4 regions of the Streptomyces sp. NBC_01012 genome follow, and region 4 is predicted to be linked to each of the others. Evidence: riboswitches for the same ligand, from Rfam matches in the RefSeq annotation. Region 4 holds a riboswitch; each other region holds the start of a gene.
The links. Region 4 has a riboswitch for cobalamin ahead of OG623_RS30455 (FecCD family ABC transporter permease). Riboswitches for the same ligand answer to the same signal wherever they lie in the genome.

Region 1 (7,352 bases), 610 kb from region 4:
CGATCCGGTGGTCCTGCCGTGCTCGGTACGCGCCCGGGAGCGCCGCCCCGCCGCGCCGTCGCCCAGGCCCGGCACGCTGAGCGCCTTCGTACGGAACGGCTCGCCGGCCCGCACGGGCTGCTGCTCCCCGCCCCCGCCCGGCGCGGGCGCGTCGCCGCTCCCGGTCTCCTGCCCGCCGGGCGCGTCGGAGCTGTCGGGGCCGCCGGTGTCCTGCCCGTCGTCATCAGGGCCGTCCGTGCCCTTGCCGCCGTCGTCGGGGCCGCCGCCCTGCGGGGGCACCCCGCCGCCGGGCCCGTCTGGGTCCGGGTCGTCGTCCTCGCCGTCGGCCGCGGCTTCATCCAGTGCCTCGTCCAGCTTGTCCTCGTCCAGCCCGGGCGCGTCGAACGGATTGCGCCGGCGCCGGTGGGGGAGCGCCAGGAGCGCGGCCTGCCGCACATCGTCGGCGACGACCTCCTCACGCCCCGCCCATGCCGCCAGCGCCGTCGCGGTGCGGGCCATGACGATGTCGGCCCGCATCCCGTCGACCTCGAACGCCGCGCAGGTCGCCGCGATCTGCCGCAACACGCCGTCGCCGAGCACCACACGGGGGAGCAGGGCGCGCGCGGCGACGATCCGCTCGCGCAGCGCCGACTCCTCGTCGGCCCACCGTGCGGCGAAGGCGGCCGGGTCGTCGTCGTACGCCAGCCTGCGCCGTACGACCTCGACGCGCAGATCCGTATCGCGTGAGGCCGCCACCTCGACGGTCAGCCCGAAGCGGTCCAGCAACTGCGGGCGGAGCTCGCCCTCCTCGGGGTTCATCGTCCCGACCAGCAGGAAGCGTGCCGCGTGACGGACGGACACGCCCTCACGCTCGACGTACGAGGCACCCATGGCCGCCGCGTCGAGCAGCAGGTCCACCAGATGGTCGTGGAGGAGATTGACCTCGTCGACATAGAGGATGCCGCGGTGGGCGTCGGCGAGCAGTCCGGGCTCGAAGGCCTTCACACCCTCGGAGAGCGCCCGCTCGATGTCGAGTGCGCCGACCAGCCGGTCCTCCGACGCGCCGACCGGAAGCTCCACGGTCCGCGCCGGACGCGACACGCCCGTACCCGCCTCGTGGGGCCCGTCGGGGCACGCCGGATCGGGCGCCGCCGGGTCGCACGAGAAGCGACACCCCGGCACGGCCTCCACCTCGGGCATGAGCGCGGCCAGCGCCCGTACGGCGGTGGACTTCGCGGTCCCCTTCTCCCCACGGACCAGGACCCCGCCGACGGCGGGACTGACGGCGTTGAGCAGGAGCCCGAGCCGTAGATCGTCCTGCCCGACGATGGCGGTGAAGGGATAGGGCGTACTCACAGGGCCTCCTCGTTCGCAGAAAAATCAGTGCCAATACGCGGGTCCGTCCGGGGCGACAGGCCCGCCTCCGGCGCACCCGGCGCGATGAACGGCAGCCCCGCCGGCGCACCGCCCTCGATCAGCCGCCACAACGCGTCCGTGTCCGCGTGCTCCTCGATCAGATCCCCCAGCCGGTCCAGCTGCTCCTCCCGCAGCGCCCCGAAGCTCGTGTCGGGCGCCGCGGTGAACCGCCGCCCCGAGGCGCGCGCGACCTCGCTCAGGAACGCCCGCCGGAACCCGTCGCTCTCCAGCGAGCCGTGCCAGTGCGTCCCCCAGACCGAGCCCACCCGGCACCCGTCGAGGAACGGCTCACCGCCGCTCACCTCGGCGACCCCGTGATGGATCTCGTACCCCTCCACCGGCTCCCCGAGCGCCGAACCGACGGGCCGGCCGAGCACCTTCTCCCGGCCGAAGCGGACCCGCACCGGCAGCAGCCCGAGCGCGTCGACCACCCCGGCACGCGACTCCACCTCGTCCTCGATGCGCTCGCCCAGCACCTGGAACCCGCCGCAGATCCCCAGCACAGGGCGCCCCTCGGCGGCCCGCCGCCGCAGCGCGTCGGCGAGTCCCCGCTCGCGCAGCCACGCCAGAGCCTTCACGGTGCCCCGTGTCCCGGGCACGACGACGAGGTCCGCGTCGGCGAGTTCGTCCGCCCGGTCCACGAACCGCACCACCACACCCGGCTCGGCCGCCAGCGCGTCCACATCGGTGAAGTTCGACATCAGCGGCACCGCGCACACGGCGACCCGCAGGACGTCCTCGCCGTGCGGCGGCGCCACGGCCGACTCCCGCACGGTGCCGCGCGTCGACACCCTCCCCCGAGCTCTCAGCTGCGTTCGAGCAGGGGGGACCCCCATCCCGTCCTCCTCGTCGATGCCCAGACCGTGGGTATACGGCAGCACCCCGTACGTACGACGCCCCGTGAGCCCGAGCAGCATGTCGAGCCCCGGCTCCAGCAGCGACACGTCGCCGCGGAACTTGTTGACGAGGTATCCGGCGACCAGCGACTGGTCCTCGGGGCTCAGCAGCGCCGTCGTACCGAAGAAGGAGGCGAAGACGCCGCCCCGGTCGATGTCGCCGACCACCAGCACGGGAAAGCGCGCGGCCCGCGCGATGCCCATGTTCACGATGTCCGTACGCCGCAGATTGATCTCGGCAGGACTGCCCGCCCCCTCGCAGATCACGGCGTCATACGTGCCCCGCAGCTGCTCCAGACAGTCCACGACCGTGCCCAGCAGCGCCTCCTGCCGCCCCCCGTGGTAGCCGCGCGCACTCATCTCGCCGACCGGCTTCCCCATCAGGACGACCTGGCTCGACCGGTCGCCGCCCGGCTTGAGCAGCACCGGGTTCATCAGCGCCGACGGCTCCACCCTGGCGGCCTGCGCCTGCATCGCCTGGGCGCGGCCGATCTCCGCACCCTCGCGGGTGACGAAGGAGTTCAGCGACATGTTCTGCGCCTTGAAGGGCGCGACCTTCACCCCCCGGCGCACCAGCCACCGGCAGATCCCGGCGGTGACGACGCTCTTGCCCGCGTCCGACGTGGTCCCCGCGACCAGCAGCCCGCCGCTCATGTGGCTCTCCGTCCCATGGCTCTCCGTCCCATGGCCGAGCGCCCCGCCGCACACACGGCGAGGGCCAGCACACTCACCCGGCGCGACAGCCGCACCGCGCGTTCGATGTCCGTGGTCCGTACGTCCCGGCCCGTCGCGCCGCCCAGCACCGGCCGGTGCTCGACCCGCCCGCCGTACGCCAGCGTGCCGCCGAGCCGTACGCCGAGCGCCCCCGCGAACGAGGCCTCCACCGGGCCCGCGTTCGGGCTGGGATGGCGGCCCGCGTCGGCCCGCCAGGCCCGTACGGCCTCGCGCGCCCGCCCGCCCGCGGCCACGGCGAGCGCGGCGGTGAGCCGGGCCCCCGGCCAGCCGGCCACGTCGTCGAGCCGGGCGGACGCCCAGCCGTAGCGCCGGTGACGTGGGGACTTGTGCCCGACCATCGCGTCCAGGGTGTTGACGGCGCGGAAGGCGACAAGACCCGGCACCCCGCCGAGCGCACCCCACACCAGGGCGCCCACGACGGCGTCGGAGGTGTTCTCGGCGACGGACTCCACCACGGCGCGGGCGATGCCGGGCCCGTCCAGCGACTGCGGATCACGTCCGCACAGATGCGGCAGCAGCTCCCGGGCGCGCTCGATGTCCCCGGCGGCCAGCGCACCGGCGATGGCACGGGCCTCGCGGCCCAGCGAGGTGCCCCCGACGACGGACCAGGTGGCGGCGGCGGTCAGCGCGACCGCGGCAGCCGGACGGTCGCGCACGGCACGGGCGGCCAGCGCCGCGGCGCCCGTGGCGCCACCGGCGCAGACGAGCGTGTGCAGGGCGCCCCAGCCACGGTGATCGCGCCACAGCCGGTTCTCGACGCCCGCCGCCGCACGCCCGAAGGCGGCGACCGGATGGCCCCGCCTGGGATCACCGAGCAGCAGATCGCCGATCAGACCGGCGGTGGCGCCGTACGCGAAGACGCGGTCGGCTCGCACCGCTCAGCCGGCCGTCGCGCCTTGGAGCTTCGGGGCAGCAGGTGGTGCGCCGACCGACGCAGGGCAGCCAGACATGGCGTATGTCCTCACTCAGGGTCCGCGCCCTGGTTCGACGTGACCGGCGACGAGAGTCTCCTGGCTTCCGGATCCGCAGTTCCTCCGGCCTTCCAGCCCGCGATGGCGGACCGTGACTTCCGAATGGAGGCTGCTCCCCGGTGACAGTGGCGGGACCGCGCCGGATTCGCACCGGCTTCCTCTCCTGTCGCCGTAAACGGCTCCGGCAGTCCACCACGCCCCGCGAACGCCAGTCAACCTGCCGTTGACCTGCGAGGCTTCAGTGTGCTGAGACGCACACCGGGCCGGACACACGTGCGGTGTGTCCGGCCCGGTGCCCTGCCCGATCCGAGGTCAGGCGACGATCAGATAGATCCCGTACGCGACGGCCGCCAGGCACAGCCCGAAGCAGGCGTACGCGCCGGTGCGCGTCAGGACGCCGGCCCCGCCGCCCTGCGCCGTCGGCGTCCGCCGGGCCAGACCGGTGACGCCGAGGGTGAAGAGGCCGACCAGTGCGACGGTGACCACGAGACTGACGCCGAAGACGGTGGCGAGAGCTGCCCAGTCGATGTTCATGCGGTTGTGTCCTTACACCGTGGCCGGGTCGGCCGGGGTACCGGCCGTGGGGGCCGGGATGGTGGTCTTGAGGTCCGGTACGGCGGTACCGGCGGGCGGCGGGCTGACCGCGGCGACGGCGGTGGTGACGACGCCCGCGGGCTCCGCGCCCACCGTCACGTTGGTGTGGTCGACCGGCTTGCGGCGCGACAGCGTCCAGATGGCACCCGAGCCCGCGACGAGCAGGACGGCGACCGCCGTGACGCCCCAGGGGCCCTGCTTGGTCAGGAACTCGGCACCCGCGCCGACCAGTCCTGCGGCCGGCAGCGTGAGCCCCCAGGCGACGAACATCCGGGTGGCGGTGGACCAGCGGACCGTGCCCCCCTTGCGTCCGAGTCCGGCGCCCATGACGGCGCCGGAGCAGGACTGCGTGGTGGAGAGCGAGAAGCCGAGGTGCGAGGAGGCCAGGATGACCGTGGCCGCGCTGGTCTGGGCGGCGAAGCCCTGCGGCGGACGCAGCTCGGTCAGGCCGCTGCCCATGGTGCGGATGATGCGCCAGCCGCCGAGGTAGGTGCCCATCGCGATGGCGATACCCGCGCAGGTGATGACCCAGACGGGCGGGTTGGAACCGGGGGAGAGGACCCCGCCGGTGACCAGGGCCAGGGTGATGATGCCCATGGTCTTCTGCGCGTCGTTGGTGCCGTGGGCGAGCGAGACGAGACCGGCCGAGGCTATCTGGCCGGCGCGGTACCCCTTGGCGGTCGACTTCAGCTGCGCCTCGTCGGTGATGTTCCGGTTGATGCGGTACGTCAGCTTCGTGGCGAGCAGCGCGGCGACACCGGCCACGACGGGCGCGGCGACGGCGGGCAGCAGGACCTTCGTGACGACGGTGCCGCCGTTGATCGAGGACCAGCCGGCCGACATGACCGCGGCGCCGATGAGGCCGCCGAAGAGTGCGTGGGAGGAACTGGAGGGCAGGCCGACCAGCCAGGTCAGCAGATTCCACAGGATCGCGCCGACGAGCGCCGCGAAGATGACCTCGGTTCTGAGGCCGTTCTCATTGATGATCCCGCCGGAGATCGTCTTGGCGACCTCCACCGACAGGAACGCGCCGACGAGGTTGAGAACGGCGGACATGGCCACCGCTGTCTTGGGCTTGAGTGCGCCGGTCGAGATGGTGGTGGCCATCGCGTTGGCGGTGTCGTGGAAACCGTTCGTGAAATCGAACACGAGAGCCGTCACGATCACGATCGCGAGCAGCAGCGTGATGTGTTCCATTTACCCAGGCAATCGTTCGACGTCAGTGGCAGGTGGAACGTAAGCAACCTGGGTGAACGGAAGATGAACTGGGCAGGGCGGCACGGTGACCCCAACCGCGTACGCCCGTTCCGCTTGTGTGTGCGAGGGGCGGCAGGGCCTCCGGGGCCCCGGCCCGGCCCTCCCTGGGAGACATCGATCACCCGGGCGGCAGACCCTACGATCGCCGCATGAGTGACGTGAGCGCGGACGCGATCGGGCAGGCGTGGGACGGTGTCGTCGCGACGGCCCGGCGGACGGCGGCGGACGGCCTGGTCGTCGGCACCTCGGGCAACGTGTCGGCCAGGGTCGGCGAGATCGTCCTGGTCACGCCCAGCGGCGTGCCCTACGACCGGCTGGGCCCCGAGGACGCCGTCGGCGTCGACCTCGAAGGGCGCCAGGTGCTCGGCGACCTGGTCCCGACCAGCGAACTCCCGCTCCACCTGGCCGTCTACCGGGGCACCGACGCCACCGCCGTCGTCCACACCCACGCCGTGCACGCCACGGCGGTCTCCACCCTCGTCCCCGAGGTGCCGCTCGTCCACTACGCCGCAGCCCTGCTAGGCGGCCCCGTCCGCACCGCCCCCTACGCGCGCTACGGGACGCGGGAGCTCGCCGACCACATGCTCGCCGCCCTGCGCGACCGCACCGGCTGCCTGCTGCAGAACCACGGCACCGTCACCTACGGCGCCACCCTCGACGAGGCCTACGACCGCACCGCCCAGCTCGAATGGATGTGCAGGCTCTGGCTCACCGCGAGCTCCGTGCCCGGACACCGGCCGAACCTCCTCACCCCTGCCCAGCTCCGCGACGTACAGGACGCCCTCAAGGGCTACGGTCAGCCCGGCTGAGCCCCGGCCCCGCCCGTACGGCCGCCACCCACTGGCACGGGCCGCCGCGGCCCAGGACACTGAAGCCGTGCGCCCGGCAACAGCGGCGGCAGTGGCCGCAACCTCGATCCTCGGCGTCGGCGCGGCAGCGGTCGCCGCCGGCCGCTACGCCAGCGACGCCGCCCTCGGGGCGCCCTCGCCCTCGCCACGGCCCTTCCCCGGCGACCGCCGTCTCACCGTGCACGCCACAGCGGCCGGCCGGATCACCCTGACCCGCTCCTTCCCCGCGCTGCGCCCCGGCACGTACGGCCTGACCGGCCGGGGCGTCCACGCGGTGGTGGGCCCGGTGGTCGAACAGTCACCCGACGACTCCCCGACCTCGGCCGACACCGTCGTACGCCGGCTCGAACGCGTGAACCTCGGCAGCCTGAAGCCGGGCACCCGGGTCCGCCTCACCCCGGAGATCCACCGAGGCGATCCGCTCGCCGCACTCGGCCTCGCGCACAAGGAGATCGAGATCCCCGGCGAACTCGGTGTCCTGCCCGGCTGGTTCGTGCCCGCCGTGCGCACCACCTGGGTGATCACGGTGCACGGCCTCGGCACCAGCAGGGACCACCCCATGAACGTGATGGATTTCCTGCACGCCCAGCAGTTCCCCGTGCTCGACCTGGCCTACCGGGGCGATGCGGGCGCCCCGCGCTCCCCGGACGGTCTCG
Region 2 (7,352 bases), 630 kb from region 4:
GGCGGCGAGGAGATGCTCCGGTCCGAGGAGCAGCTCCAGGTCGGTACGGAGGAGTACGAGAGCGGAACGGCACGCCTGCACAAGTACGTCGTGACCGAAAACGTCACGCGGACGGTGCCGGTGTCCCACGACGAGGTGCGCGTCGTACGCGAGCCTCTGCAGCCGGGCGAGAAGGCCACGGGTGTGAAGGGGACGAACGATCTCGGCGAACAGGACGTCGAGGTCACCCTGCACGCCGAACGAGCCACCGTCCGCAAGGAGTCGGTCCCGGTGGAACGGGTCCGCCTCGAAACCAGCAAGGTCACCGAGCAGAAGGAAGTCTCCGCCGAGCTCCGCAAGGAGAAGATCGACTACGCGGACGGCAAGGACGACATGGGCAGCGACAAGGACATGGGCGGCGAGTTCGGCCAGGGACGTCGTCGCTGACCCCCTCACCCAGCGGCGAAAGGCCGCGCGACAGTAGCGAGGGGCGGACCCGGGTGGTTCACGGGCCCGCCCTTCCGTCGTAGGTCCGCTCTTTCGCCGTAGGTCCGCTCTTTATTCGTACGTCCGCCTTTTCGCCGTACGTCCGCCCCGTCTTCGCTCACCCCGGCAGGAACCGCACCGAGGGGCGCCCGTCGGGGCCTTCCGGCGTCACCACGGCGCGCACCCGGTAGACATCGGCGATCAGTTCCTCGGTGATCACCTCCGACGGCGTCCCGCCCGCGACCACCCGGCCGTCCTTCATGACGGTGACCCGGTCGCAGAACATCGCCGCCAGATTGAGGTCGTGCAGCGCGATCACCGCGGTGAGGGGCAGCGTGGTGACCAGGGAGAGCAGCTCCAACTGGTGCTGGATGTCCAGGTGGTTGGTGGGTTCGTCCAGCAGGAGTTCGCGTGGCTGCTGGGCCAGGGCACGGGCGATCTGCACACGCTGGCGCTCCCCGCCGGACAGGGTGTGCCAGGACTGGGCGGCCCGGTCGGCGAGTCCGGTGCGCGCAAGGGCCTCGCGCACCGCCTCCTCGTCCTCCGGCCCCGGCGACGACCAGGCACGCCGGTGCGGGATGCGGCCGAGGCGTACGACGTCCAGCACGTTCAGGTCGACCTGTGTGACCGCGTGCTGGTCGACGACGGCCACGCGGCGGGCCACACCTCTGCGGCCTGTTTCGGCGAGCGTACGGCCGTCGAGCGTGACGACGCCCGCACCGGGGGCGAGCACGCCGGCCATCACCCGTAGCAGCGTCGTCTTGCCGGAGCCGTTCGGCCCCAGGAGCCCGACGGTCGCGCCGGGTGGCGGGGCGATGCTCACCCCGTCGAGGACGATCCTTCCGCCGGCCTGCCTGGTGACCCGCGCGGCGCGCAGGCCGTCGCCGGGGGTGACGGTCCGGTTCACGCGCTCCTCCGTGTGCGGTGGAGGACCAGGACGAAGACGGGCACCCCGATGAGAGAGGTGACCACACCGACCGGGACCTCCTGGGGGTCGAGTACGGTCCTGGCCAGCGTGTCGACCCAGACCAGGAAGACAGCTCCGGCGAGCGCGGTCACCGGCAGCAGCCTCCGGTGCCCCGACCCGGCCAGTGCCCTGGCGGCGTGCGGCAGGACGAGGCCGACGAACCCGATGGCGCCCGCGGAGCTGACGAGGGCCGCGGCCAGCAGAGCGGTGGTGCACAGCAGCACGATCCGGGTGCGAGCGACATGTACCCCGAGGGCGGCCGCGGCGTCCTGGCCGAAGGCGAAGGCGTCGAGTGTGCGGGCGTGCCCGAGGCAGATCAGCAGGGTCACCGCCAGCACGGCGGAGCACATCCACACATCGGTCCAGCCGACCCCGCTCAGTGAGCCGAGCAGCCAGAAGAGCACCCCTCTGGTCTGCTCCGCGTCGGCCGCGGTCATCACGACGAAGGAGGTGATCGCGGAGAAGAGCTGCATGGCCGCGACCCCGGAGAGGACGACCCGGTCGGTGGATCCGCCGAGCGTGTGGCTGAGGATCAGGACCAGGGCGAACGAGCACAGGGCGCCGACGAAGGCACCGCCCGGGACCGACACCGCTCCTCCGCCCACGCCCAGGACGACCACCACGACCGCGCCGGTGGACGCCCCGGAGGAGACGCCGAGGACGAACGGGTCGGCGAGCGGGTTGCGCAGCAGCGACTGCATCACGGTGCCGCACACCGCGAGCCCGGCCCCGCACACGGCGGCGAGCAGGGTGCGGGGCATGCGCAGGTTCCAGATGATGCCGTCCCGGATCGGGGTGAGCCGCCCCTCGCCGATGCCGAGGTGCGAGGCCACCGCCGACCAGACGTCAGGGACGGAGATGCGGGCGGGTCCGATCGTGACGGCGACCGCGACGGACAGGAGCAGCAGGACGGTCCCCGCGGTCCACAGCAGCCCCTCGCCCAGGATCCGGGCCCTTCCCGCGGGCGGTGTCGCCGACGGCCGCTCCTCGCGTGCGCCGGGGACCTGTTCGGTCTTCGTCACCCCGCGAGTCCGAAGGAACGCAGTCCGGCCGCGACGCGCTCCACGCCCTCCACGGTCCTGATGGTCGGGTTCATGGCCTGGCCGCTGAGCAGGACGTAGCGCTTGTGCCGGACGGCGGTCATGTTCTTCGTGGCGGGGTTGGACTCCAGGAACTCGATCTTCTTCCGGGCGCTCTCGGCCGTCTCCGACTCGCGGGTCAGGTCGCCGATGACCAGCACGTCGGGGTCACGGTCGGCGACCGTCTCCCAGTTGATCTGGGGCCATTCCTCGTGCGAGTCGTCGAAGACGTTCTTCGCGCCGAGCTCCCGCGTGATGATGCCGGGTGCGCCGCAACAGCCCGCGAGGTAGGGGGCTTCGGCGTTGGCGAACCAGTAGAGCAGGGTGGTGCCGGACGCGTCGATGTCCGCGGTCGCCTCGTCGACCCGGTCCTGGAGGCCGGCCACCAGCTTCTCACCGCGCTCCGGGACGCCGAACACCTTGGCCAGATCGCGCACTTCGTCGTAGACGCGGTCCATGGCCAGGGGCTCGGAGCGGGAACCGTCGCCGCCGCCGCTGTTGTCCTTGCCCGCGCAGTCGGCGGGTGAGAGGTAGCTCGGTACGCCGAGATCATCGAACTGATCGCGTGTCGCGACGCCGCCCTTGCCGAGGATGGATTCGAACGAGGCGCTGACGAAGTCGGGTTCCTCGGCGAGGACTCTCTCGGAGGAGGGCTGGTTCTCGGCGAGGCGGGGCACGGTGGCTTCGTCCTTCTCCAGCCCCTTCATCACCGGGTCCGTCCAGGTCGCGGTTCCGGCGAGCCGGTCGGCGAGGCCGAGGGAGAGCAGGATCTCCGTCGATCCCTGGTTCAGGGAGACGGCGCGACGGGGTGCGGCGTCGACGGTGACCGTACGGCCGCAGTTCTTCAGCGTCACGGGGAAGCCGGCGGCGGCACCCGCGGCCCCGTCGGATGAGCCGCCGCCCGGGCCACAGGCTGCCAGGAGGGCGAGCGCGGCGGTGAGCAGGGCTGTGCGGCGTACGGCGCTGACTATGGGGAGCACGGAATCCTCGGCGTTCTCTGGGCTCATGCGCGAAGCCCGTTACAAGGGCCGCTTCCCGGTGCGGAAGCGGGTGCCAGCAGGTCTTCGGACTCGGGTTCGTCCGGGCGGAGCGCCTTCCCGGTGCACCCTGAGGTGCCCCAGTGGCCGTGGCCCCGCCCGTTCCCCTCACCGCTGCGCGTCAGCTCCGGATTCGCACCGGATTCCCTGACTCCACGTGGAGTGTGACTGGCATCCGCAAGCTATCACGTGGCGCGCCGACGGCCCCGGGCCCTCGGCGGTACGGCCGACGGGCGCCGCCGGCTCCGGGCCGGGCGCCCGTCGGGCGGTTCAGCGCTTGGGGTGAACCGATTCGCCTCCGTCCCTGTGCGGCTTCCCGCACCGGCGCGAGAGCACGGACGCCGTACCCCAGTAGGCCAGCAGGACGGCGCGCAGGCCCAGGGTCTCCAGCCGCTCGCCCAGGCGGCCGCACACCGGCCGCACCCTGCGTGGGGCGCTCATCGGGTGTTCGCCCGGCCGGTGTGCCAGGGGCCCCGGGGGTCGTCGTACGCGTCCGCGTAGCCCGGTCCCGCGATCGGCCAGTCCGCGAGCAGCTTCTCGGGCAGGGCGAAGGCGTCGGCCAGCTCGGGGGCGTGCGCGGCGACCGCCGCGAGGAGTTCCTCGGCGGCCTCCGGGAGTGCGTCCACCTGAGCGCGGCTCAGGAGACCGGCGGACAGCAGATCGCCGCTGTTGCGGGACACCCACTCGACGGCGAACAGCCGCTCCAGCTCCCCGACGCGGTCCCTGGCCTCCCCCGCGGGCAGCGCCGCGCGCGCCTCGGCGTAGGCCTCGGCGGCCTGCCGGTACGCATGGGCCTCGACCCCGCGCAGGGCCGGGCCCGAGGCCGCGTTCCAGCGTCCGAGTGTGTCCGCGTCGGGCGCGCGCGTCGCGCGGGCCCTGGCCCGGGCGAACCAGATGTCCTGGACGGCCGCCATGAGCCGGCCCAGGAAGCGCGGGTCGCTCAGCTCACCCGGCTCCGGGGCGGGGTCCTGGACGTCGTCGCGGCCCGGCTCGGCGGCGAAGAGCATGTCGGCCGCCGCCTTGGCGTACAGCGCGATGTTGTCGCCCTCCGCGGTGATGGCCCCCTCCACGCCTGTGACGAGTTCGGTCATACCGTTGTTCTCCAGCAGCGCCTGCGCGCCGCAGCGTTCACGGCTCTCGACGATGACGTCACGGGCCCGCCAGGTGATCCACGCCTTGGCGACATCGACGAGAATGCCCGCCTCTGCCCGCCCGTCCTCGTCCGTGCGGGCCTCCCACCGCTCCTGGGCCCGCCGGTGGAGCAGGCTCATGGCGAAGACCGTGGCCATGGCGGAGGCGAGCGGTCCGTGGTGGGTCCGGTGGGCGCTGACCGGCACCGGCGGTGCGCCACGGGTCCCGGAGATCATCCGGTGCCCGCCGTAGCGCACGGCGACCGCCAGGGTCGCCCTGGCCGAGCCCGCCGCGCAGGCGCTCATCGAGATGCGGCCGGGGGTCACCCGCCCGATCGAGGCGAGGAAGCGCCGTCGTCTGTCCCCGGGACCGGTTCTGAAGCCGCCCGGGGTTTCGCCCTCGTCGCCGTCTCCCAGCAGGGCGTCCCGCGCCACGAAGAGCCGGTCGAACGAGGTCAGGCAGTGGTCGACGGGGCTGCCCATCCGGGCGGGCAGCCGCCGCACCCGGACCCCGGGCAGCGCCCGTACGTCGTCGGTGAGGTGCACCAGGAAGAGGCGCACCCCGTGGTCGGATCCGTCGGCCACCAGGCGGGCGGCGACCAGGCCGGACTTCGCCCCGCCCGCCGGGCTCGTGTTGGGCATGAACTTCTGCGCGCCCGGGTTCGGGGTGTTGAGGACGAAGCCGTCCCGCTCACGGTCGTACGTCGCGGTGGTCTCCATCGCGGCCGCGTTGTTGCCGTGCGCCACCTCCGTACAGAGGAAGGTGCCGATGCGCCGCATCGTCAGATAGTCCGACAGATCACGGCGGCCGGTGCGGTCGTGGTCCAGGAGACTGCCGAGGAAGAGGTTGTAGTGGATGCCCGCCACGGTGGTCAGCGCGGGGTCCACCGGACCGAGCCAGGCGTGCAGGGCGGCCAGCGCGCGCGGATCGGCGGCCAGACGCGCTCCGCTGTCCAGGGAGAGGTTGAGGACCCGCAACCGGTCGTAGGCGAGTTCCAGCCGCTCCTCGGGTGTTCCGCCGGCGGGGCGGCGGAACGGTTCTGTGCTGATCAGCCGCTGCCAGAATCCGTGCTCGCGGCGGAATTCCGGACCGAGGAGGACGCCGGTCAGCAGTTCGGTGGTGGACGGTGGGACGGTGTCGGTCAGGGTCACGGTCATGAAGAAATCAACGACCGTGAGGGGGGCGAGGACACCGCTGGGCACGCCGGCCGGTCAGGGCGACATATGCCGGGACCCGGCGCGGCACACCGCCCTGAACGGCCCCCGGCTCAACCGGCGTCACCCTTGCCCTCGTCGCCGTAGCGCCGTTCGAATTTGGCGACCTGTCCCTCGGTGTCGACCACCCTGGCCCTGCCCGTGAAGAACGGGTGGCTCTCGGCGGAGATCTCCACATCGATGACCGGGTAGCTGTTGCCGTCGTCCCAGTCGATCGTCTGCTCGCTCGACGCGGTGGACCGGGTCAGAAAGGCGTACCCGGCGGAACGGTCACGGAAGACCACGGGACGGTACGACGGGTGCTTGTCCTGCTGCATCTCTGCTCCTGGAGGTACGGGGATCTCACGTCCCGGCTCCCGCCAGCCTCACCAGGTGCACACCCCCGCGCGATCCGGGACGTCCGTACGGAGCAGAGATATCAGCCGGTGCCGTCATCGAGGGGCGGCTCCGGCCGAGGCATCCTCTTCAATCTCCCGCCACCGCGTCCGCCACCAGCGAGAGGAACCGCGCCTGGGCCTGGGGGCTGCACAGCGGTTCCGGGTTCCACGGCGCGATCCGGGCGCCTGCTCCTGCGGCTTCCCAGGCGGCGATCCCGTCGAGCGGGACCGCGTTGGACCTGACGTCCGCCAGGACGATGTCGGGCTCCAGGGCCGCGGCGTCCGCCCAGTCGAGGGTCGCCCAGTTGACCCCGGCGCCGTCGGGCGGGGCGACGAGGCCGACCCCGAGCTCGGCCAGCACGCGCAGCTCGGGCCACATCTGGGGCCGGGCGACGTACGCCTGTTCCGGGCCGGCGGGCGAGAGGGCCAGCACCCTGGGGCCGCCGGGGGTGCTCGTGGCCGCGCGGAGCCGCTCGCGGGCGGCGTGCAGCTCGCCGGCGGCGGCCGGGACCGGCTCGCCGCCGAGCGAGCGGGCGAGGTCCGCGAACCGGTCGGCGACCCGGTCGAGGGTGCGCGCCTGGCCCACGTCGATCACGACGACCGGGACGCGCTCCTCCAGGTGCTTGGCGGTGTCCGGGTCAAGGCCGTAGAACTGGCCGTGGCCGTAGCTGACGGCGACGACCAGGTCGGGCCTGCCGCGTAACAGCGTCTCGACGTCCAGGGCGTCACCCGCGCCGCGGTAGTCCACGGTGTCCAGCGGGAGGGTGCCGGTCTTCGCCAGGTCGGGCTCGGCCCCGTCGTGCCCGGAGCCGAAGATTCCCTCCGGGCGTATCCCGTAGTCCCACAGTGTCGCTCCCGCCTGGACGTACGCGAGCACCCGGGACGGCCGGTGGTCCACCACCGCCAGCTGGCCCCGGTCGTCCGCGAAACTCCACGCGCTCTGCTCAGTCATGCCACTCACCCTTCCGAGCCGGCGGCCTGGGCCCTCTCCCGGGCTCGCCACCCACTACCTGCCCAGCCCATCGGCTCCACACCCGCCGTGGAGCGCCCCAAATATGTCAGTGGCCCAGGATCGGGTACGT
Region 3 (7,352 bases), 6.2 Mb from region 4:
TACTCGAACGGCATCTGCGATCCGGCTACCTGCGCACCGGCACGTCCGTGCGCCGTCTCGCGGCCGCGCTCGCTCACCCGGCCCGAGTGACCGTCACCCGGGTCACGGCTTGGCGTACTTCAGTGGGCGCACGTACAGGTCGCCCTGGATGGCCCAGAGCTTCGCCTTGCGCATCGTGATCCTCAGCGCGTAGAAGGAATCGCGATCGAGGTTCATCACGGATGATTTCTCCCACGTAAGCTGATGCCATCCGTTGCTGAGCTCACGGAGCCGGCTGCTGTCGGCTTCGAAGCCGCGTTGGATCACGGTCCCTGCCTGGTCCATCAGGTCCACATCGAGCCACCCGCCGTCTTCGATGTCGATGAGCAACTCGATGTTCTCGCCGAAGAAATTGAGTCCCTGTGTGGTGAGCGAGGACGGCGCGTTTCCGCTACGGCTCCCGTAGCAGGCGAACTTGTCCTTCCTGATGTATCCCCGGCCGAGTGCGGACTCGCGCCAACCGGTGTGTGGGCCCTTTCCGCCCATGTAGTAGAAGTACATCTTGTCGTCGATTTCCACGGGGGTCGAGGAGAAGATGACGCTGCTGTCGAAGTCTCCGCGCGGGTACTTCCCCATGCCCTTGCCGTGTGGGATGAACGTGCTGTCATCGAGAGCGACGTCGTTCCACTCGGTGAGGTTGGTGGACCACTGCAGTGCCAGGTCGACGGTGTCGTGGTACGGAAGAGTGGTGTCGCCGTCCCGGTACAGCGAGGCGAGCCCGAGGTAGAGGTCGCCGTACTCGAAGACCGGCATCGAGTAGATCTGCGAGTCGAACCCGTTGCCCCGGTGGACCTCGACCGGTTTCGACCAGTTGATGAAATCCTTGGACCGCGACATGGCGGATACCCGGATATTGCTGTCCCACAGGCGTGTGATCAGGACGTACTCATCTGTACGCGAGTCGCGGAAGACCAGGTTGTGGCAGTCCGCTCCTGGAGAAGGGCTGTTGGCAGGCCAGGGCTTCAAATCGCTGAAGTGAATGCCGTCGGACGAGAATGCCACGCACAGCGAGGTTCCGCCGGCTTCGCGCAGCGTGATCAGCTTGTACCGACGGGTGGGGTCGGGGTCTGCGGGGTCATGGAGGACGGATGTGCCCTGAACGTTTTCGAACAGGATGTTGTTGTCCTTGCTGCCTTCGAAACCGACCAGGCCCAACATGGGCTTCGTCCAGTGCACACCGTCAATGGACTCCGCGTAACAACACCCGGTTTTTCTGTCGGCGATGACGTAGTCCTGTCCGCGTCTTTTCTCCGGAGGAGTGTTGAGTGATGCGGGGTCGCGGAGGAAGAGTGTGTAGTAGCAGCGGAACTTCTTGTGATCGGCATCCCAGAAGACGTTCGGGTATCCATTGTCGAAGCGCGGCTCCCACGGCAACCTGGGATGCTCGAATATCCCTTCCCTGAACAGGGGGTTGTGCTTCTCGTCCTTGACGAAACCGCCCATCTCGATCCGGCAGTTCGCCATTCCCTGGTGACCGTTCCAGAGGCCGGTGTCGAAGGCGAAGTACTTGTGCGGCCGGCTCGTCGGATCGGCCGGTCGTGATCTGCCGGCCGTGGGGGCGGCCGACGGACTCGCCGTCGCCGGTTCCGCCGCGGCGAGGATGCCCGCGGCGCCCATCGCCGTCGTGGCCAGGCCTCCGACCACTACGCCCCGCCTGGTGACTCCGCTGAAGGGTTCGTCGCTCATGCGCTCTCCTCGGCTTGGCACAAACTCATTGAACCGGACAGCAGACGTAAGATGTCTGCTGTTTGGTGGTCAGGCTCGCAGTGGCCGACATGGAGTGCAAGACCCTGGCGCCCACTTTGTGGATGCCGTCGACCGGCGGGCCCGGCACCGGCAGGATGCGATGATGGCTGCGACAGGGCGACGGCGGTCCGAGGAAGCCGGTGAGAATCCGGCGCGGTCCCGCCACTGTGATCGGCGAGCGGATCCCGGCAACTCCACCACCCCGCAGGGGCGGGAAGGACGGGACGAGTGGTGACCCGAGAGCCAGGAGACTCACGCGGTCGCCTCCTCGATGGACGCCGGGGCGGATCTCCCCGGAGAGAGGGCGGTTCAGCGTGCCTGAGAAGCCGGACGAAGGAACCTTGGCCGAGGCCGAGGCCGAGGCCGAGGGGACAGGGGCGGCGGCCGGCCAGGTGCCGTGCCGGATCGTCGTGTGCCGTGACTGTTGCTGCGGCACCGCCAAGGTGAGCGGAATCGATCACGCCGCGCAGACGGCACGTCTACGCTCCGAGGCACCCGTACGTGTCTCCGAATGCCTCGACGTGTGCGACCAAGCCAACGTTGTCGTGGTGCAACCCTCCTCCGCCGGCCGGGCAGCCGGCGCCAGGCCGGTGTGGCTGGGGCTCGTCAACGATCCCCGAGCCACCGAGGACATAGTGGACTGGGTGCGCGCCGGCGGTCCTGGCATCGCCCCCAAGCCCGAGATTCTCGACCTGTACGCCTGCCTGCCGCCCGGCGCCGCGCGGTCTCCGAGAGTCCCGTGAAGGATTCCGTTCGGGCACCCGGGGCGGTCGTGGCAGAGGCCCTGGACGATGTGGCGGCCATCGGGGGCTTCTTCGCCCTGCGCGTCGGAGGGGATGACGAGGGCTGGTGTCCCGTGGACCACTTCTACAGCCATGGCTTCGCCGACCTGTCCACCGCCGTTGCCGCCCGATACCGCACCACCGAGCTCCGCGTCGGAGTCTCCATCGCGCACCTGGGGTACGCCGCCCGTCTCTGGTCGCCCGTGCTGGCCTGCGTGCTGCTGCACGGAATCGTGCCGGACCTGAGAGCGTTGCAGCGCGCCGACGACAGCTCGGAACTCAGGCTGCCCGAGCCCGCCGGCTGGTATGCCGACTCGCTGTCCGACCGTACGGGCAGCCTGTACGCCGAGGTGATGCGGCACCTCGACGGCCTGCGCGCCGGCTTGCACGTCAAGGTCGCTCCGCGCCTGCTGTACGGGAACGCCGCGTCCGCGTTGGCCGGATCAGGCGGCGTGCTGCTCTCCGCCCACCCACATCTGCGTGCTCCGCTCGGCGAACTCCTCACGGATCTGCTCGGCAGGGGACAGCTCGCCGGTACGGGGCAGTTGACCGGGCCGGACCTGGCTTTCCGCCGTCGCAGCTGCTGCCTCTACTACCGCACTCCGAGCGGCACGACATGCGGGGACTGCTGTTTCGCGGGCTGAGACGAGACGGGGCACCCCCTCGGGGGTGGCGCTCTCCGTCCCGAAGGTCGCTTTCACATCTGCCGCCTCCCGCGCCGGCCGTCCCCGGCCCCGGCCGAGGGCCGGTGTGCACGGCCTGCATCGCGGGACGTCGGCCGTGCACCGGCTCGGCGCATCGGGGGTCGGGATCAGGCGGCCTTCAGGCCGGGCTTGAGCACGACCTTCGAGTACCCGTCCTCGCGCTTGTCGAACCGCTGGTAGGCGTCCTGGGCATCCTCCAGCGGCAGCCGCTTGGAGACGACGAAGCTCGGCTCGGCGCGGCCGGCGACGATGAGGTCGCGCAGCTGCTGGTTGTAGGCCTTGACGTTCGCCTGGCCGGTCGCCATCCGCAGCCCCTTCTCCCAGAACTTGCCGACGTTGAACAGCAGTCGGCCGTGCGCGGCGTCCTCGTTCGGCGCGCCGGGATCGGAGGGCACGTAGAGGCCGACCACCCCGAGCATCCCGGTGGCCCGGACGCTCTGGACGAGGGTGTTGAGCACGACCGCCGGCTGTTCCTCGCCCTCCTGCACGGTGGCCTGGTATCCGACGGCGTCGATGCCCTTGTCGGCACCGGCCCCGTCGGTCAGCTCGATGATCTGCTCGGCCGCGTCGACCTTGCTGTAGTCGACGGGCACCGCGCCGATCTGCTCGGCCAGTGCCAGGCGGCTCGGCACCTTGTCGACGCTGAACACCTTCGACGCCCCTCGCAGAACCGCGGAGTAGGCGGCCATCAGCCCGACGGGACCGGCGCCGGAGACCACCACCGTCTCGCCCGGGCTGACCTGCGCCAGCTCCGTGGCGTGGTACCCGGTGGGGAAGATGTCGGCGAGCATCGCGAAGTCGTCCTCGTGCTCGGTGCCGGGCGGCAGTCGCAGGCAGTTGAAGTCGGCGAACGGCACACGCAGGTACTCCGCCTGCCCGCCGGTGTACGGGCCCATCGACACATAGCCGTAGGCGCCCCCGGCGAAGCCGGGGTTGACGGTCAGACAGAAGGCGGTGCGGCCGGCCAGACAGTTCCTGCAGAAGCCGCAGGCGACATTGAACGGCATGCTCACCCGGTCACCCGGCTTGACACCGGCAACGCCCGGTCCGACCTCCTCGACGATCCCCATGTTCTCGTGCCCGAAGACGATCCCGGCCTCCGCCGCGGTCCGACCCTCGTACATGTGCAGGTCGGAGCCGCAGATAGCGGTCGACGTGACCCGGACCAGGGCGTCGTTGGGGTCCAGGATGCGGGGGTCGTCGACCTCTTCGACGGCGACTTCGTACGGTTCCTTGTAGACGACGGCCTTCACCATGCGCTCCTCTCCACCGAGTCGGCAGCGACGCGAGGTTCCCGCCGTCCCACCAGCTCAGCCGATCGGCCGGCCAATGGCCGGACACTTCGCTTCAAGGGGTCGACACCGGGCGGCTCTCGTCCCGGCGGACCATCTGCGCGACCTCGATCCGCTTGACCTCGATCCGCTTGACCTCGGTTCGCTCGACCTCGATCCGCGCGACCTTTCGAGGACTCGACTTCTCTCCCACCGTGCCACACATCCCTCCGGACGTCGTGACGGAGACGGCCGGTGGCCCACTCCGTCGTCACGGCCTGAGCCGTGCGGAGTGGGCCACCGTGTGGGCCATCGTGTGTGGGGCCGGTCGAAGCCGAGAGATCAGCGCCGGCACCTGCGTCGGCGGCGGTGGGAGCACCGGGACACCGCCATGCCCGTGCGGGGCGGCCCCGCGCTCAGGAAGCCGAGCCCGATGCCGAGCATCCAGGTGTCCTTGGCCAGCGGCACACCGTCCTGCGTGGGGCGCAGGCCGCCCTCCTCCCGCATGCCCGGGACCCGTAGATACAGGCCGACGAGCGCCCCGGAGAAGCCGGTCAGCGCCAGCCCGGCCAGCCGGGTCGGTACGAACGGGGCGAGGAGCGCCCCTCCGACGGCGATCTCCGTACAGGCGAGCAACCGGGTGAAGCGCCCGGGTTCGAGCTTCTCCAGGAACGGATACGCCGTACAGGCCATTCCGTGCAGTCCCTGCGCGGTGCCTTCGTCCGCCTTCAGCTTGGTCAGGCCGGAATTCAGGATGAACGCGCCGGTAGCGAGGCGTGGGGCCACATCACGTGGCTCGAACACCTTGGTCATCGAACCTCCAGAGATCTGTTCGGCAACCCCTCGTCGCGCACGGCCGGCCGGAGCCGGGGCACACATGAGAGGCGAGGACGTTGTCCTGACACGGCGGTCAGGGGACCTGCACCCAGTCGAGCGTGCGTTCCACGGCCCGCTTCCAGCCCGCGTAGCCCTCCGCGCGCTGCTCCTCGGTCCACTCGGGCGACCACCGCTTGGATTCCTGCCAGTGGGTGCGCAGTTCGTCGGTGTCCCGCCAGAACCCGACCGCCAGCCCCGCCGCGTAGGCGGCGCCGAGAGCCGTCGTCTCGGCGACCACGGGGCGGCTGACCGGAACGCCGATGACGTCCGCCTGGATCTGCATGCAGAGGTCGTTGGCGGTGACGCCGCCGTCGACCTTGAGCACGTCCAGGTGCACACCCGAGTCCTGCTCCATGGCCTCGACGACATCGCGGCTCTGGTAGCAGATGGACTCCAGCGTCGCCCGCGCCAGATGGGCGTTGTCGTTGTACCTGGCCAGGCCGACGATGGCTCCGCGGGCGTCGGAGCGCCAGTACGGGGCGAACAGGCCCGAGAACGCGGGGACGAAGTACATGCCGCCGTTGTCCTCGACCGTACGGGCGAGCTCCTCGCTCTCCGGTGCGGACTTGATGATCTTCATCTGGTCACGCAGCCACTGCACCGCGGACCCGGTCACGGCGATGGAGCCCTCCAGCGCGTACACCGCGGGGCTGTCGCCGAACTGGTAGGCCACGGTGGTGAGGAGGCCGTGCTGGGAGCGGACCAGCTCGGTGCCGGTGTTCAGCACCAGGAAGTTGCCGGTGCCGTAGGTGTTCTTCGCCTCTCCGGGCGCGAAACAGACCTGGCCGACGGTGGCCGCGTGCTGGTCGCCGAGTACCCCGGTGATGGGCACGGCGCCGCGCAGCGGCCGGGAGGTGCGTGTCGAGCCGAAGGCTTCGGGGTGCGACGAGGGATTGATGGTGGGGAGCATGGCCCGGGGGATGCCGAAGATCCCGAGGAGCTCCTCGTCCCAGTCGAGGGTCTCCAGATCCATCAGCATGGTGCGGCTGGCGTTGGTCACGTCGGTGGCGTGGATGCCGCCGTCGGGACCACCGGTCAGGTTCCACAGCACCCAGGCGTCCGTGTTGCCGAAGATGGCGTGGCCGGCCTCCGCCGCTTCCCGTACCCCGTCGACGTTCTCCAGGATCCACTGGATCTTGCCCCCGGAGAAGTAGGTCGCGGGCGGCAGCCCGGCCTTGCGCCGGATGATGTCGCCCTGCCCCGTACGTTCGAGGTTCGCCGCGATCGCGTCGGTCCTGGTGTCCTGCCACACGATGGCGTTGTAGTACGGCCGTCCGTTGCGCGGATCCCAGACCACCGTGGTCTCACGCTGGTTGGTGATACCGATGGCCGCCAGGTCGTCCGCCGTCAGACCGCCGAAGCGAAGGGCGTTCTGCATCACCGAGTTGGTGCGCTCCCAGATCTCCACAGGGTCGTGCTCCACCCAGCCTGAGCGGGGGAGGACCTGGGCGTGCTCCAGTTGGTGCTTGGCGACCTCGTTGCCGCCGTGGTCGAAGACCATGAATCGGGTGCTGGTGGTTCCTTGATCCACCGCGCCGATGAAGTCTGCCATGATGTGCCACCTCTCCGGTCGGTGTCGTCATTCCTGGGAGGCCGGGACGCGGCCCGGCGGCTCGGGTTCCGCGTCGGGCAGGAACCGGCTGATCATTCCCTTGTACAGTCCCGCGCCCAGCACACCGCCGACCAGTGGGCCGAGGATGGGCACCCAGAAGTACAGATTTCCGTACTGATCGCGCCAGGCCCCGTTGTACCCGGTGATGAAGCTCGCCAGCCGGGGGCCGAAGTCACGGGCCGGGTTGATCGCGTAGCCCGCGTTGGTCCCCCACGCCATACCGATAGCGACCACGACCAGCCCGATGATGAACGCGCCCAGGTTCGCGCCCGGCGGCGTGTTGAGCATGTCGGTGATGGCCAGGATCAGCAGCAGCAGGATG
Region 4 (7,352 bases):
TGACCCCGTCGATCATCCGGTTCCCCGACCCGCCGCGGTCCATCGTGAGGTGACCACCGTCCGCCCAGCGGCGAACGGTTTCCGGACTCACGGCCAGCAGCTCCGCGGCCTGGCCAATGCTGTACGAGGGCACGCCCGGAACTCTAGCGCCGAGCGGTCACCAGGTGACGGGCAGGGAGTGCAGCCCGTAGATGATGGCGTCGTACTTGAAGGCGATCGTGTCGAGCTCCTCCACGGGGCGGAGGGTCGGGATACGGCGGAAGAGGGTGGGATAGAGGACCTGGAGTTCCATGCGGGCCAGGGGCTGGCCGACGCAGTGATGGGCCCCGGCGCCGAACGCCTGGTGGTGACGGGCGTTACGGGTGATGTCGAGCCGGTCGGGCTCGGGGAAGACCGAGGGGTCCCGGTTGGCGAGTTCGCCGAGAAGGATGACGCCCTCACCGGCACGGATGGTGCGACCGGCGACCTCGATGTCCTCCGTCGCGGTGCGGCGGCGGCCCAGATGGACGATGGAGAGATAGCGCAGGAGTTCCTCGACGGCGCCACGGATGACGGCGGGGTCGTCCGTGTCGCGGATCACGGCGAGCTGCTCCGGGTGCTGAAGGAGCAGGAGCGTGCCCAGGCTGATCATGTTCGCGGTGGTCTCGTGACCGCCGAGGAGGAGCAGCACACCCATCGTGGCGGCCTCGCGGCGGGTGAGCTCGCCGGCCTCGATCTGGGTGCAGAGGCTGGAGAGCAGATCGTCGCCCGGCTCGGTGAGCTTGCGGCCGACCAGCTCGTCGAGGTAGGTGGCGAGGTTGGTGTGGGCGGTGGCGCGCTCCTCGGAGGTAGCGACCGCGGAGACGATGACCTTGCTGTTGGTCTGGAAGAACGCGTGGTCCTCGTAAGGGACTCCGAGCATCTCGGAGATGACCAGGGAGGGGATCGGCAGGGCGAGATCCTGGACGAGGTCGGCCTGCCCCGGCCCCGCGAGCATCGCGTCGATGAAGTCGTCGGCCATCTCCTGCACCCGGGGGCGCATGGCCTCGACCCGCTTGATGGTGAAGGCGCCGCTGATCATGCGGCGCAGCCGGGCGTGCTCGGGGTCGTCCATGCCGACGAAGCTCAGATCCGTGCTGCCGGCATGGGCGTGCGTCGGGTCCACGGGGCTGGGGAAGCCGGGACGGGTGAACTCCACGCTCAGCCGCGGGTCGGACAGCAGTGCCTTCTGCTCGGCGTGGCCGGTCACGGCCCAGGGAGTGCTGTCGCCCCAGGAACGGACCTGGGTGAGCGGGCCGTGCTCGGTCAGGGCCCGCATCTCGGGGGAGGGGGCGAAGGGGCACTGCGAGGAGCGCGCCGGGGGGAAGTCGGGGATGTCGGCGATGCCGGGGGTGCTCGTACCGGTGGCGGGGGATGTGCTCGTCATGCTCGTCTCCAGTGGGGGTGGGGTGATGCGAGGATCAGCCGGTCACGGGGGTGACGACCGCGGACTCCGGCCGGGGCGCGGCGGTGTACCGGGCGAGCAGGTCCCCGCGGTGCTGACGGGCCTGTTTGGGCATGTTCCAGCCGAGGACCGCGACGGGGCCGTCGTCGTCGGTGTACCGGGCGACGAAACGGCCCTGCTCCGGGCCGCCTTCGACGATGTGCGCGGTGGCGGTGGGCGTGGGCACCCCGTACACCTGGATCTTCACGCCGAGCTGGTCGGTCCAGAAGTAGGGGAGCGGGCTGTAGGGGCGGTCGTCGCCCAGGATGTTCGCCGCGACCAGCATGGCCTGCTCGGTGGCGTTCGTACGGTTCTCCAGACGCACCGACCGCCCCAGTGCCTCGTGGTCGAAGCGGGCCACGTCTCCCGTGGCGTAGACACCGTCGGCGGCGCGGCAGCGGGAGTCGCACACCACACCGTCGTCGAGCACCAGGCCGCTGCCCTGCAGCCACTCGGTGGCCGGAGTGCTGCCGACCGCCGAGACGACCAGATCGGCGGGTACGGTCCCCGAGCCGGCCGCGCGGACACCGGTGACGCGCCCGTCGGCCGTCTCAAGACCGTCCACCAGCGTGTCCGGGCGCAGCCGCACCCCGTGCTCGGTGTGCAGCGCGGCGAGCCGGTCCGCGACGTACCGGCCGAGCTGCGTCTCCATCGGCGCTGCCTGCGGCCCGGTGAGGGCCACATCGATGCCCATGAGGCGGGCCGTCGCGGCGATCTCGGCGCCGAGCACCCCGTCACCGACGACCACGGCACGCCTGGCCTCCAGGAGCTCCGTGCGCAGCCGCGCGGCGTCGTCGAGGGTCCGCAGCACATGCACGCCCGCCGGGCCCGACAGCCCCGGCAGTCTGCGCGGACGCAGTCCCGTGGCCAGGACGACGGCTTCCGCCCGCAGCTCGGTCCCGCTCGCGGTGCGCACCGCACGGCTCGCCGCGTCGAACGCCGACGCACGCTCACCGAGGACGAACTCGGCGTCCAGGGCGTCCAGTACGTCCCGGGTGCGCAGGTGCGTGCGCTCGGCCTCCCAGGTCCCCGCGAGCACCTGCTTGGACAGGGGCGGGCGGTCGTACGGTGCTCCGGTCTCCTCGCCGAGCAGCGTGACGCGCCCGCTGTAGCCCTTGCGGCGCAGGCTCTCGACGACGGCGAGACCCGCGGCACCGGCCCCGACGACGAGTACGTCCGACGGCGTACTCACGCGTCCTCGTGGAGCTGGATGGCGGCGGCCGGGCAGATGTCCGCGGACTCGCGGACCCCTTCGTGCCGCTCGGCGGGCGGCGCCGGGTCGAGGAGGACGACGATGCCGTCCTCGTCACGCTGGTCGAACACCTCGGGTGCGATCAGCACGCACTGCCCGGCGCCGCAGCACTTCTCCTCGTCCACAGTGATCTTCATATGCTCTCCCTGTTCATGCGTGGCGTGCTTTCGGTGGTCATCGGTGGTCATCGGCGGCGCGTGGTGGGCGCGGCGAGCAGCCCCACCAGGGCGTCCTCCAGCGCGTCGGCGGTGCGCTTCCAGGCCGCGTCGGCACCGGCCGGCTCCTCGGCCAGGGCGCGCTCCTGCTCCGCGCAGGTGTGGGTGATCAGATGGCGGGCCATCTCGGCCCGCGCCGGGCGGATGTCCGGCGGCACGATGGGGTGCAGGCAGGTGCCGAGCCCCTTCAGGGTGCGGCGCAGGCTGTCGCGGGTGAGGGACTCGTCCGCCACCAGCGTCCGCATCAGCGGGTCGGTCATCACCTGTACGGAGAAACGCGCGTGCCAGGAGGGGGCGCCGACGGCGGCGTTGTGGTCGGTCACCGGGCGCAGCAGACAGCGCACCCAGTCCCGCAGGTCGGTGCTGTCGCCGGCGGCCTCGACGTATCGCGCGCGGATCAGGTCGACCTCGGTGCCGTGCCTGGTCATGATGGCCCGTACGAGCGTCGCCTTGCTCCCGAAGTGGTAACTGACGGCGGTGGTGTTGCCCTGGCCCGCCGCCTCGCCGATCTGCCGGTTGGAGACGCCCGAAAGACCGTGCTCCGCGTAGAGGCGCTCGGCCGCTTTCATGATGGCCTCGCGTGTGCCGGCGCCGCGGCCGGTGCGAGGCTCGGTTCTGTTCACGATGGCTTCCTCCTCGACGTCACGCTCTCTTGATCAGTCGCCTTCTCTTGATCACTAGAACACCGCCCCGCATTTGAGTCAACCGACTGACTTAATTGGGTGGGTGACCGGCCGGAATCATGCGCAGGGAGCCGGCCCGTCCGGATGCTCTAAACTGCATGCGCCTCGTGGGGGAAGTCCGGTCGAAGTCCGGCGCTGACCCGCAACGGTAGGCGGAGCCCGACAGGGTCCCGTAAGCCCGATCACCCGCGGTGGCGAAGCTCTGTCGATCGCCGTGGACTGCGAGAGGTGCTGCGCAAGGCGCCTCGCGCGCTCCGGGCCGCCCCTTGGATTACGTAGGCACGGCCCGAGGCGAAAGTGATCCGCCCGTGGCCACGCCCCCCGACCGAATACCGCCCCAGCGCGTCTCCCTACCCCTTCTCGTGACCGGCCTGTGCGTCGCGCTCCCGCTGTCCCTGGCCTGCGGGGCGGGAATCGGGGCGTCGGGGCTCACCTGGGGCGAGACGCTGCACCACCTGTGGGCCGGGCTGACGGGCGGGCGGATCACACCGGACGAGGTCTCCTCGTACACCATCGTCTGGGAGCTGCGCTTCCCGCGCTCCGTGCTCGCCGCCGTCGTCGGGGCCGGTCTGTCGGCCGTCGGCATCGCCGTGCAGGCCATGGTGCGCAACGCGCTCGCCGACCCGTTCGTCCTCGGCATCTCGTCGGGAGCGGCCGTCGGCGCCAACGCCGTGCTCATCTTCGGGGCCTTCGGCGCGTTCGGTGTCTGGGCGCTCTCCTCGGCGGCCTTCCTCTCCGCGCTGTTCGCCATGGTGCTGGTGTACGCGATCGCCAGGACCCCCCGGGGCCTCACACCGCTCAGACTCGTGCTGACCGGGACTGCGATGTACTACGGCTTCTCCGCCGTGACCACCTTCATGGTGTTCGCCGCCGAGCGGGGCGAGGCGGCACGGTCCGCGATGATGTGGCTGCTCGGCAGCCTGGGCGGGGCCACCTGGTCGTCGGTGCCGATCGCCGCGGGTGCCGTGCTCGGCGGCCTCGCCCACCTCGCCTGGTCGGCACGCCGGCTGAACGCCCTCGCCATGGGCGACGAGACCGCCGCCACGCTGGGGGTGGACCCCGGGCGCCTGCGCAAGGAGCTCTTCCTCGTCTCCGCCGCCGTCACCGGGGCCGTCGTCGCGGTCAGCGGCGCGATCGGCTTCGTGGGCCTGATGGTCCCGCACGCCGCGCGGATGCTGGTCGGCGCGGACCACCGCCGCCTGCTGGCCGTCGCACCCCTGGCCGGCGCCGTCCTGCTGATCTGGGTGGACATCCTGTCGCGGGTGGTGCTCGCACCCGCCGAACTGCCCGTGGGGGTGGTGACCGCGGCCATCGGCGTGCCGTGCTTCATCCTGCTGATGCGCCGCCGCACCTACACCTTCGGAGGCGCCTGATGCGCGTCGACATCGACACACTCACGGTGGAGCTCGCCGGCGCGCGGCTGGTGGAGGACGTCACGCTGCGCGCGGGCAGCGGGCAGCTCGTCGGCCTCGTCGGACCCAACGGCAGCGGCAAGTCGACCCTGCTGCGCTGCGTCTACCGGGCTCTGAGCCCCTCCGCGGGCACGGTCCGTATCGACGGGGAGGATCTGCGCTCCATGACGGCCAGGGAGAGCGCACGCAGGATCGCCGCGCTTCCGCAGGAGGTCGTCCCGGAGTTCGACTTCACCGTCGCCGAGATCGTGGCCATGGGCCGGCTGCCGCACCAGGGGCCGGTGGCCCGCACCACCGACGAGGACCGCAGGATGTGCGAGGCCGCGCTCAAGGGTGTCGGGGCCGCCCATCTGGCCGACCGCGGTTTCCTCACCCTCTCCGGAGGCGAGAAGCAACGGGTCCTGATCGCCCGCGCGTTCGCCCAGCAGCCTCAGGTGCTGGTGCTCGACGAACCCACCAACCACCTGGACATCGCCCAGCAGCTGGAGGTCCTGTCGCTGGTGCGGGGGAGCGGGCTGACCGTGCTCACCGCGCTGCACGACCTCAACCTCGCCGCACTCCACTGCGACGCCCTCCATGTCATCGACGGCGGGCGGATCGTCGCCTCGGGAGCACCGCACGACGTCCTCACACCCGAATTGCTGGCCGAGGTCTTCTGCGTACGGGCGCATCGCGTACCGCACCCCGAGACCGGCGCGGTGCAGCTGCTCTTCGACCGTCTCCCCTCCGTGTGACCCCTCCTCTCCGTGTGCCCCCCTCCGCCCGTCGACCGCCCCAAGGAGCCTCCACCGCCATGCGCCCCTCCGTACGCCCCGCCGCGCTCGCCCTCGCCGCCACTCTCGCCCTCGCCGGCTGCGGGGCGGAGGTCACCCCGGAGAACGGGAAGGAGGACGGCGCCCGGGCGGCCGGCGGCCACTACCCGGTGACCGTCACCAACTGCGGCGAGAAGAAGACGTACGACAAGGCCCCGCAGCATGTGGTCACCAACGATGTCGGCATCACCGAGATCATGTTCGCCCTTGGTCTCGAGGACCACATGGCCGGCTATGTGATGCCCGACGACAAGGGCGATCTGACGTCCGTGCCCTGGAAGGACGGCTACGCGAAGACCACCTGGCTGTCGAAGAAGCAGATCAACAAGGAGCTGGTCCTGGACGCAGGGGCCGATCTGGTCTTCGCGGGCTGGAACTACGGTTTCAGCGAGGGCGACGGCTTCACCCCCGCCGCGCTGCGGCGGGTCGGCATCGACTCGTATCTGCTCAGTGAGTCCTGCCGCAACGGACAGGGCAAGGCCCGCGGTGTGATGGCACCGCTCGACGCGCTGTACACCGACCTGGAGAACCTCGGCCGGATGTTCGACGTCGAGGACCGGGCCGACGCGCTCATCGCCTCGTTCCGCAAGCAGGTGGCCGACGCACAGGCGAAGGCACTCCAGGGCGCCGACCGGCCGCGTGTCTTCCTCTACGACGACGGGCAGGACAAGCCCCTGACCTCGGGCGCCTACGCCGGCCCCCACGACATCATCACCAAGGCCGGGGGCGACCACATCATGAAGGACCTCAAGGACAGCTGGACCACGGTCGGCTGGGAGACGGTCATCGCGCGCGACCCCGAGGTCATCGTGATCAACAACTACGGGGACACCACCGCGGAGCAGAAGCGGGCGTTCCTGAAGTCCTACAAGCCGCTCGCCGGCGTATCCGCGATCAAGAACGACCGGATCGTGGTCCTCGACTACGTGGACCTCGTCGAGAGCCCCCGCAACCCCGCGGCCATCAGCTCGCTCGCCGCCGACCTCAGGAGCACCGGCTCCTGATCCGGGGAGCCGTGGCGTGCCCGGCGGCGGTATGGCATGGAGCACATCGGGCTTGCCCGCGCCGCCGCCCGTCCGCCCGCCGATCCCCTGGGGGAGCCCGGATACGCGCCCTCCGCCGGGGGATCGGCCCGCCGGCGCTGTGACCCGGATCTCTACCGCGCGGCCCGCCCGCGCTGGCACTGTGGTCGGGTCACGGGGGACGACCAGTTGCCGAGCGAGCGAGCGAGATGCCATGACCGCGACCACAGCCGAGAACCGGACCCACGCCCGCACCGGCGGCCCCAAGGACGGGCCGAAGATCCTGGAGCACGTCCTGGGCTGGACGCTCGTCGTCGTCCTCGCCATGTTCGTCACCCAGGCCGGACTCATGTGACCCACGGCCACCCACCACGAGCGGTGGGGCCGCCCACGCCACGAAAGGTGGGGTGGGGCGCCCGCCCGGCACCCCACCCCTGACCCGCCCTGCGGGCCGTGTACCCCGTCCGCGCTAGTTGATGGCCTTGATGAGCTCA

Region 1: it holds a riboswitch for cobalamin, as region 4 does, so the genes downstream of both, OG623_RS27845 (cobalamin biosynthesis protein) here and OG623_RS30455 (FecCD family ABC transporter permease) in region 4, are expected to answer to the same signal.
Region 2: it holds a riboswitch for cobalamin, as region 4 does, so the genes downstream of both, OG623_RS33170 (ABC transporter substrate-binding protein) here and OG623_RS30455 (FecCD family ABC transporter permease) in region 4, are expected to answer to the same signal.
Region 3: it holds a riboswitch for cobalamin, as region 4 does, so the genes downstream of both, OG623_RS02740 ((2Fe-2S) ferredoxin domain-containing protein) here and OG623_RS30455 (FecCD family ABC transporter permease) in region 4, are expected to answer to the same signal.

What each region holds. Positions count from the first base shown of each region.
Region 1 covers NZ_CP108688.1:6,194,036-6,201,387, forward strand. Annotated here, with positions in the region: gene OG623_RS27835 (putative cobaltochelatase) at 1-1,335, opposite strand, end outside; gene OG623_RS27840 (cobyric acid synthase) at 1,332-2,945, opposite strand; gene OG623_RS27845 (cobalamin biosynthesis protein) at 2,942-3,901, opposite strand; cobalamin riboswitch at 4,030-4,159, opposite strand; gene OG623_RS27850 (hypothetical protein) at 4,310-4,531, opposite strand; gene OG623_RS27855 (anion permease) at 4,544-5,788, opposite strand; gene OG623_RS27860 (class II aldolase/adducin family protein) at 5,998-6,657, shown strand; gene OG623_RS27865 (alpha/beta hydrolase) at 6,725-7,352, shown strand, end outside.
Region 2 covers NZ_CP108688.1:7,436,610-7,443,961, reverse strand. Annotated here, with positions in the region: gene OG623_RS33185 (PRC and DUF2382 domain-containing protein) at 1-426, shown strand, start outside; gene OG623_RS33180 (ABC transporter ATP-binding protein) at 584-1,372, opposite strand; gene OG623_RS33175 (FecCD family ABC transporter permease) at 1,369-2,454, opposite strand; gene OG623_RS33170 (ABC transporter substrate-binding protein) at 2,451-3,518, opposite strand; cobalamin riboswitch at 3,549-3,736, opposite strand; gene OG623_RS33165 (hypothetical protein) at 3,819-3,989, opposite strand; gene OG623_RS33160 (acyl-CoA dehydrogenase) at 3,986-5,836, opposite strand; gene OG623_RS33155 (type B 50S ribosomal protein L31) at 5,947-6,210, opposite strand; gene OG623_RS33150 (ABC transporter substrate-binding protein) at 6,359-7,222, opposite strand; gene OG623_RS33145 (GNAT family N-acetyltransferase) at 7,228-7,352, opposite strand, start outside.
Region 3 covers NZ_CP108688.1:618,035-625,386, reverse strand. Annotated here, with positions in the region: gene OG623_RS02750 (FAD-binding protein) at 1-179, shown strand, start outside; gene OG623_RS02745 (hypothetical protein) at 103-1,656, opposite strand; cobalamin riboswitch at 1,916-2,039, shown strand; gene OG623_RS02740 ((2Fe-2S) ferredoxin domain-containing protein) at 2,178-2,528, shown strand; gene OG623_RS02735 ((2Fe-2S)-binding protein) at 2,558-3,211, shown strand; gene OG623_RS02730 (glutathione-independent formaldehyde dehydrogenase) at 3,379-4,524, opposite strand; gene OG623_RS02725 (hypothetical protein) at 4,619-4,756, opposite strand; gene OG623_RS02720 (hypothetical protein) at 4,885-5,355, opposite strand; gene glpK (glycerol kinase GlpK) at 5,453-6,970, opposite strand; gene OG623_RS02710 (MIP/aquaporin family protein) at 6,998-7,352, opposite strand, start outside.
Region 4 covers NZ_CP108688.1:6,805,070-6,812,421, forward strand. Annotated here, with positions in the region: gene OG623_RS30430 (molybdopterin-binding protein) at 1-133, opposite strand, end outside; gene OG623_RS30435 (cytochrome P450) at 158-1,405, opposite strand; gene OG623_RS30440 (NAD(P)/FAD-dependent oxidoreductase) at 1,440-2,654, opposite strand; gene OG623_RS30445 (ferredoxin) at 2,651-2,851, opposite strand; gene OG623_RS30450 (TetR/AcrR family transcriptional regulator) at 2,899-3,552, opposite strand; cobalamin riboswitch at 3,690-3,821, shown strand; gene OG623_RS30455 (FecCD family ABC transporter permease) at 3,921-4,985, shown strand; gene OG623_RS30460 (ABC transporter ATP-binding protein) at 4,985-5,758, shown strand; gene OG623_RS30465 (ABC transporter substrate-binding protein) at 5,818-6,840, shown strand; gene OG623_RS30470 (SCO1431 family membrane protein) at 7,073-7,213, shown strand; gene OG623_RS30475 (glycoside hydrolase family 18 protein) at 7,328-7,352, opposite strand, start outside.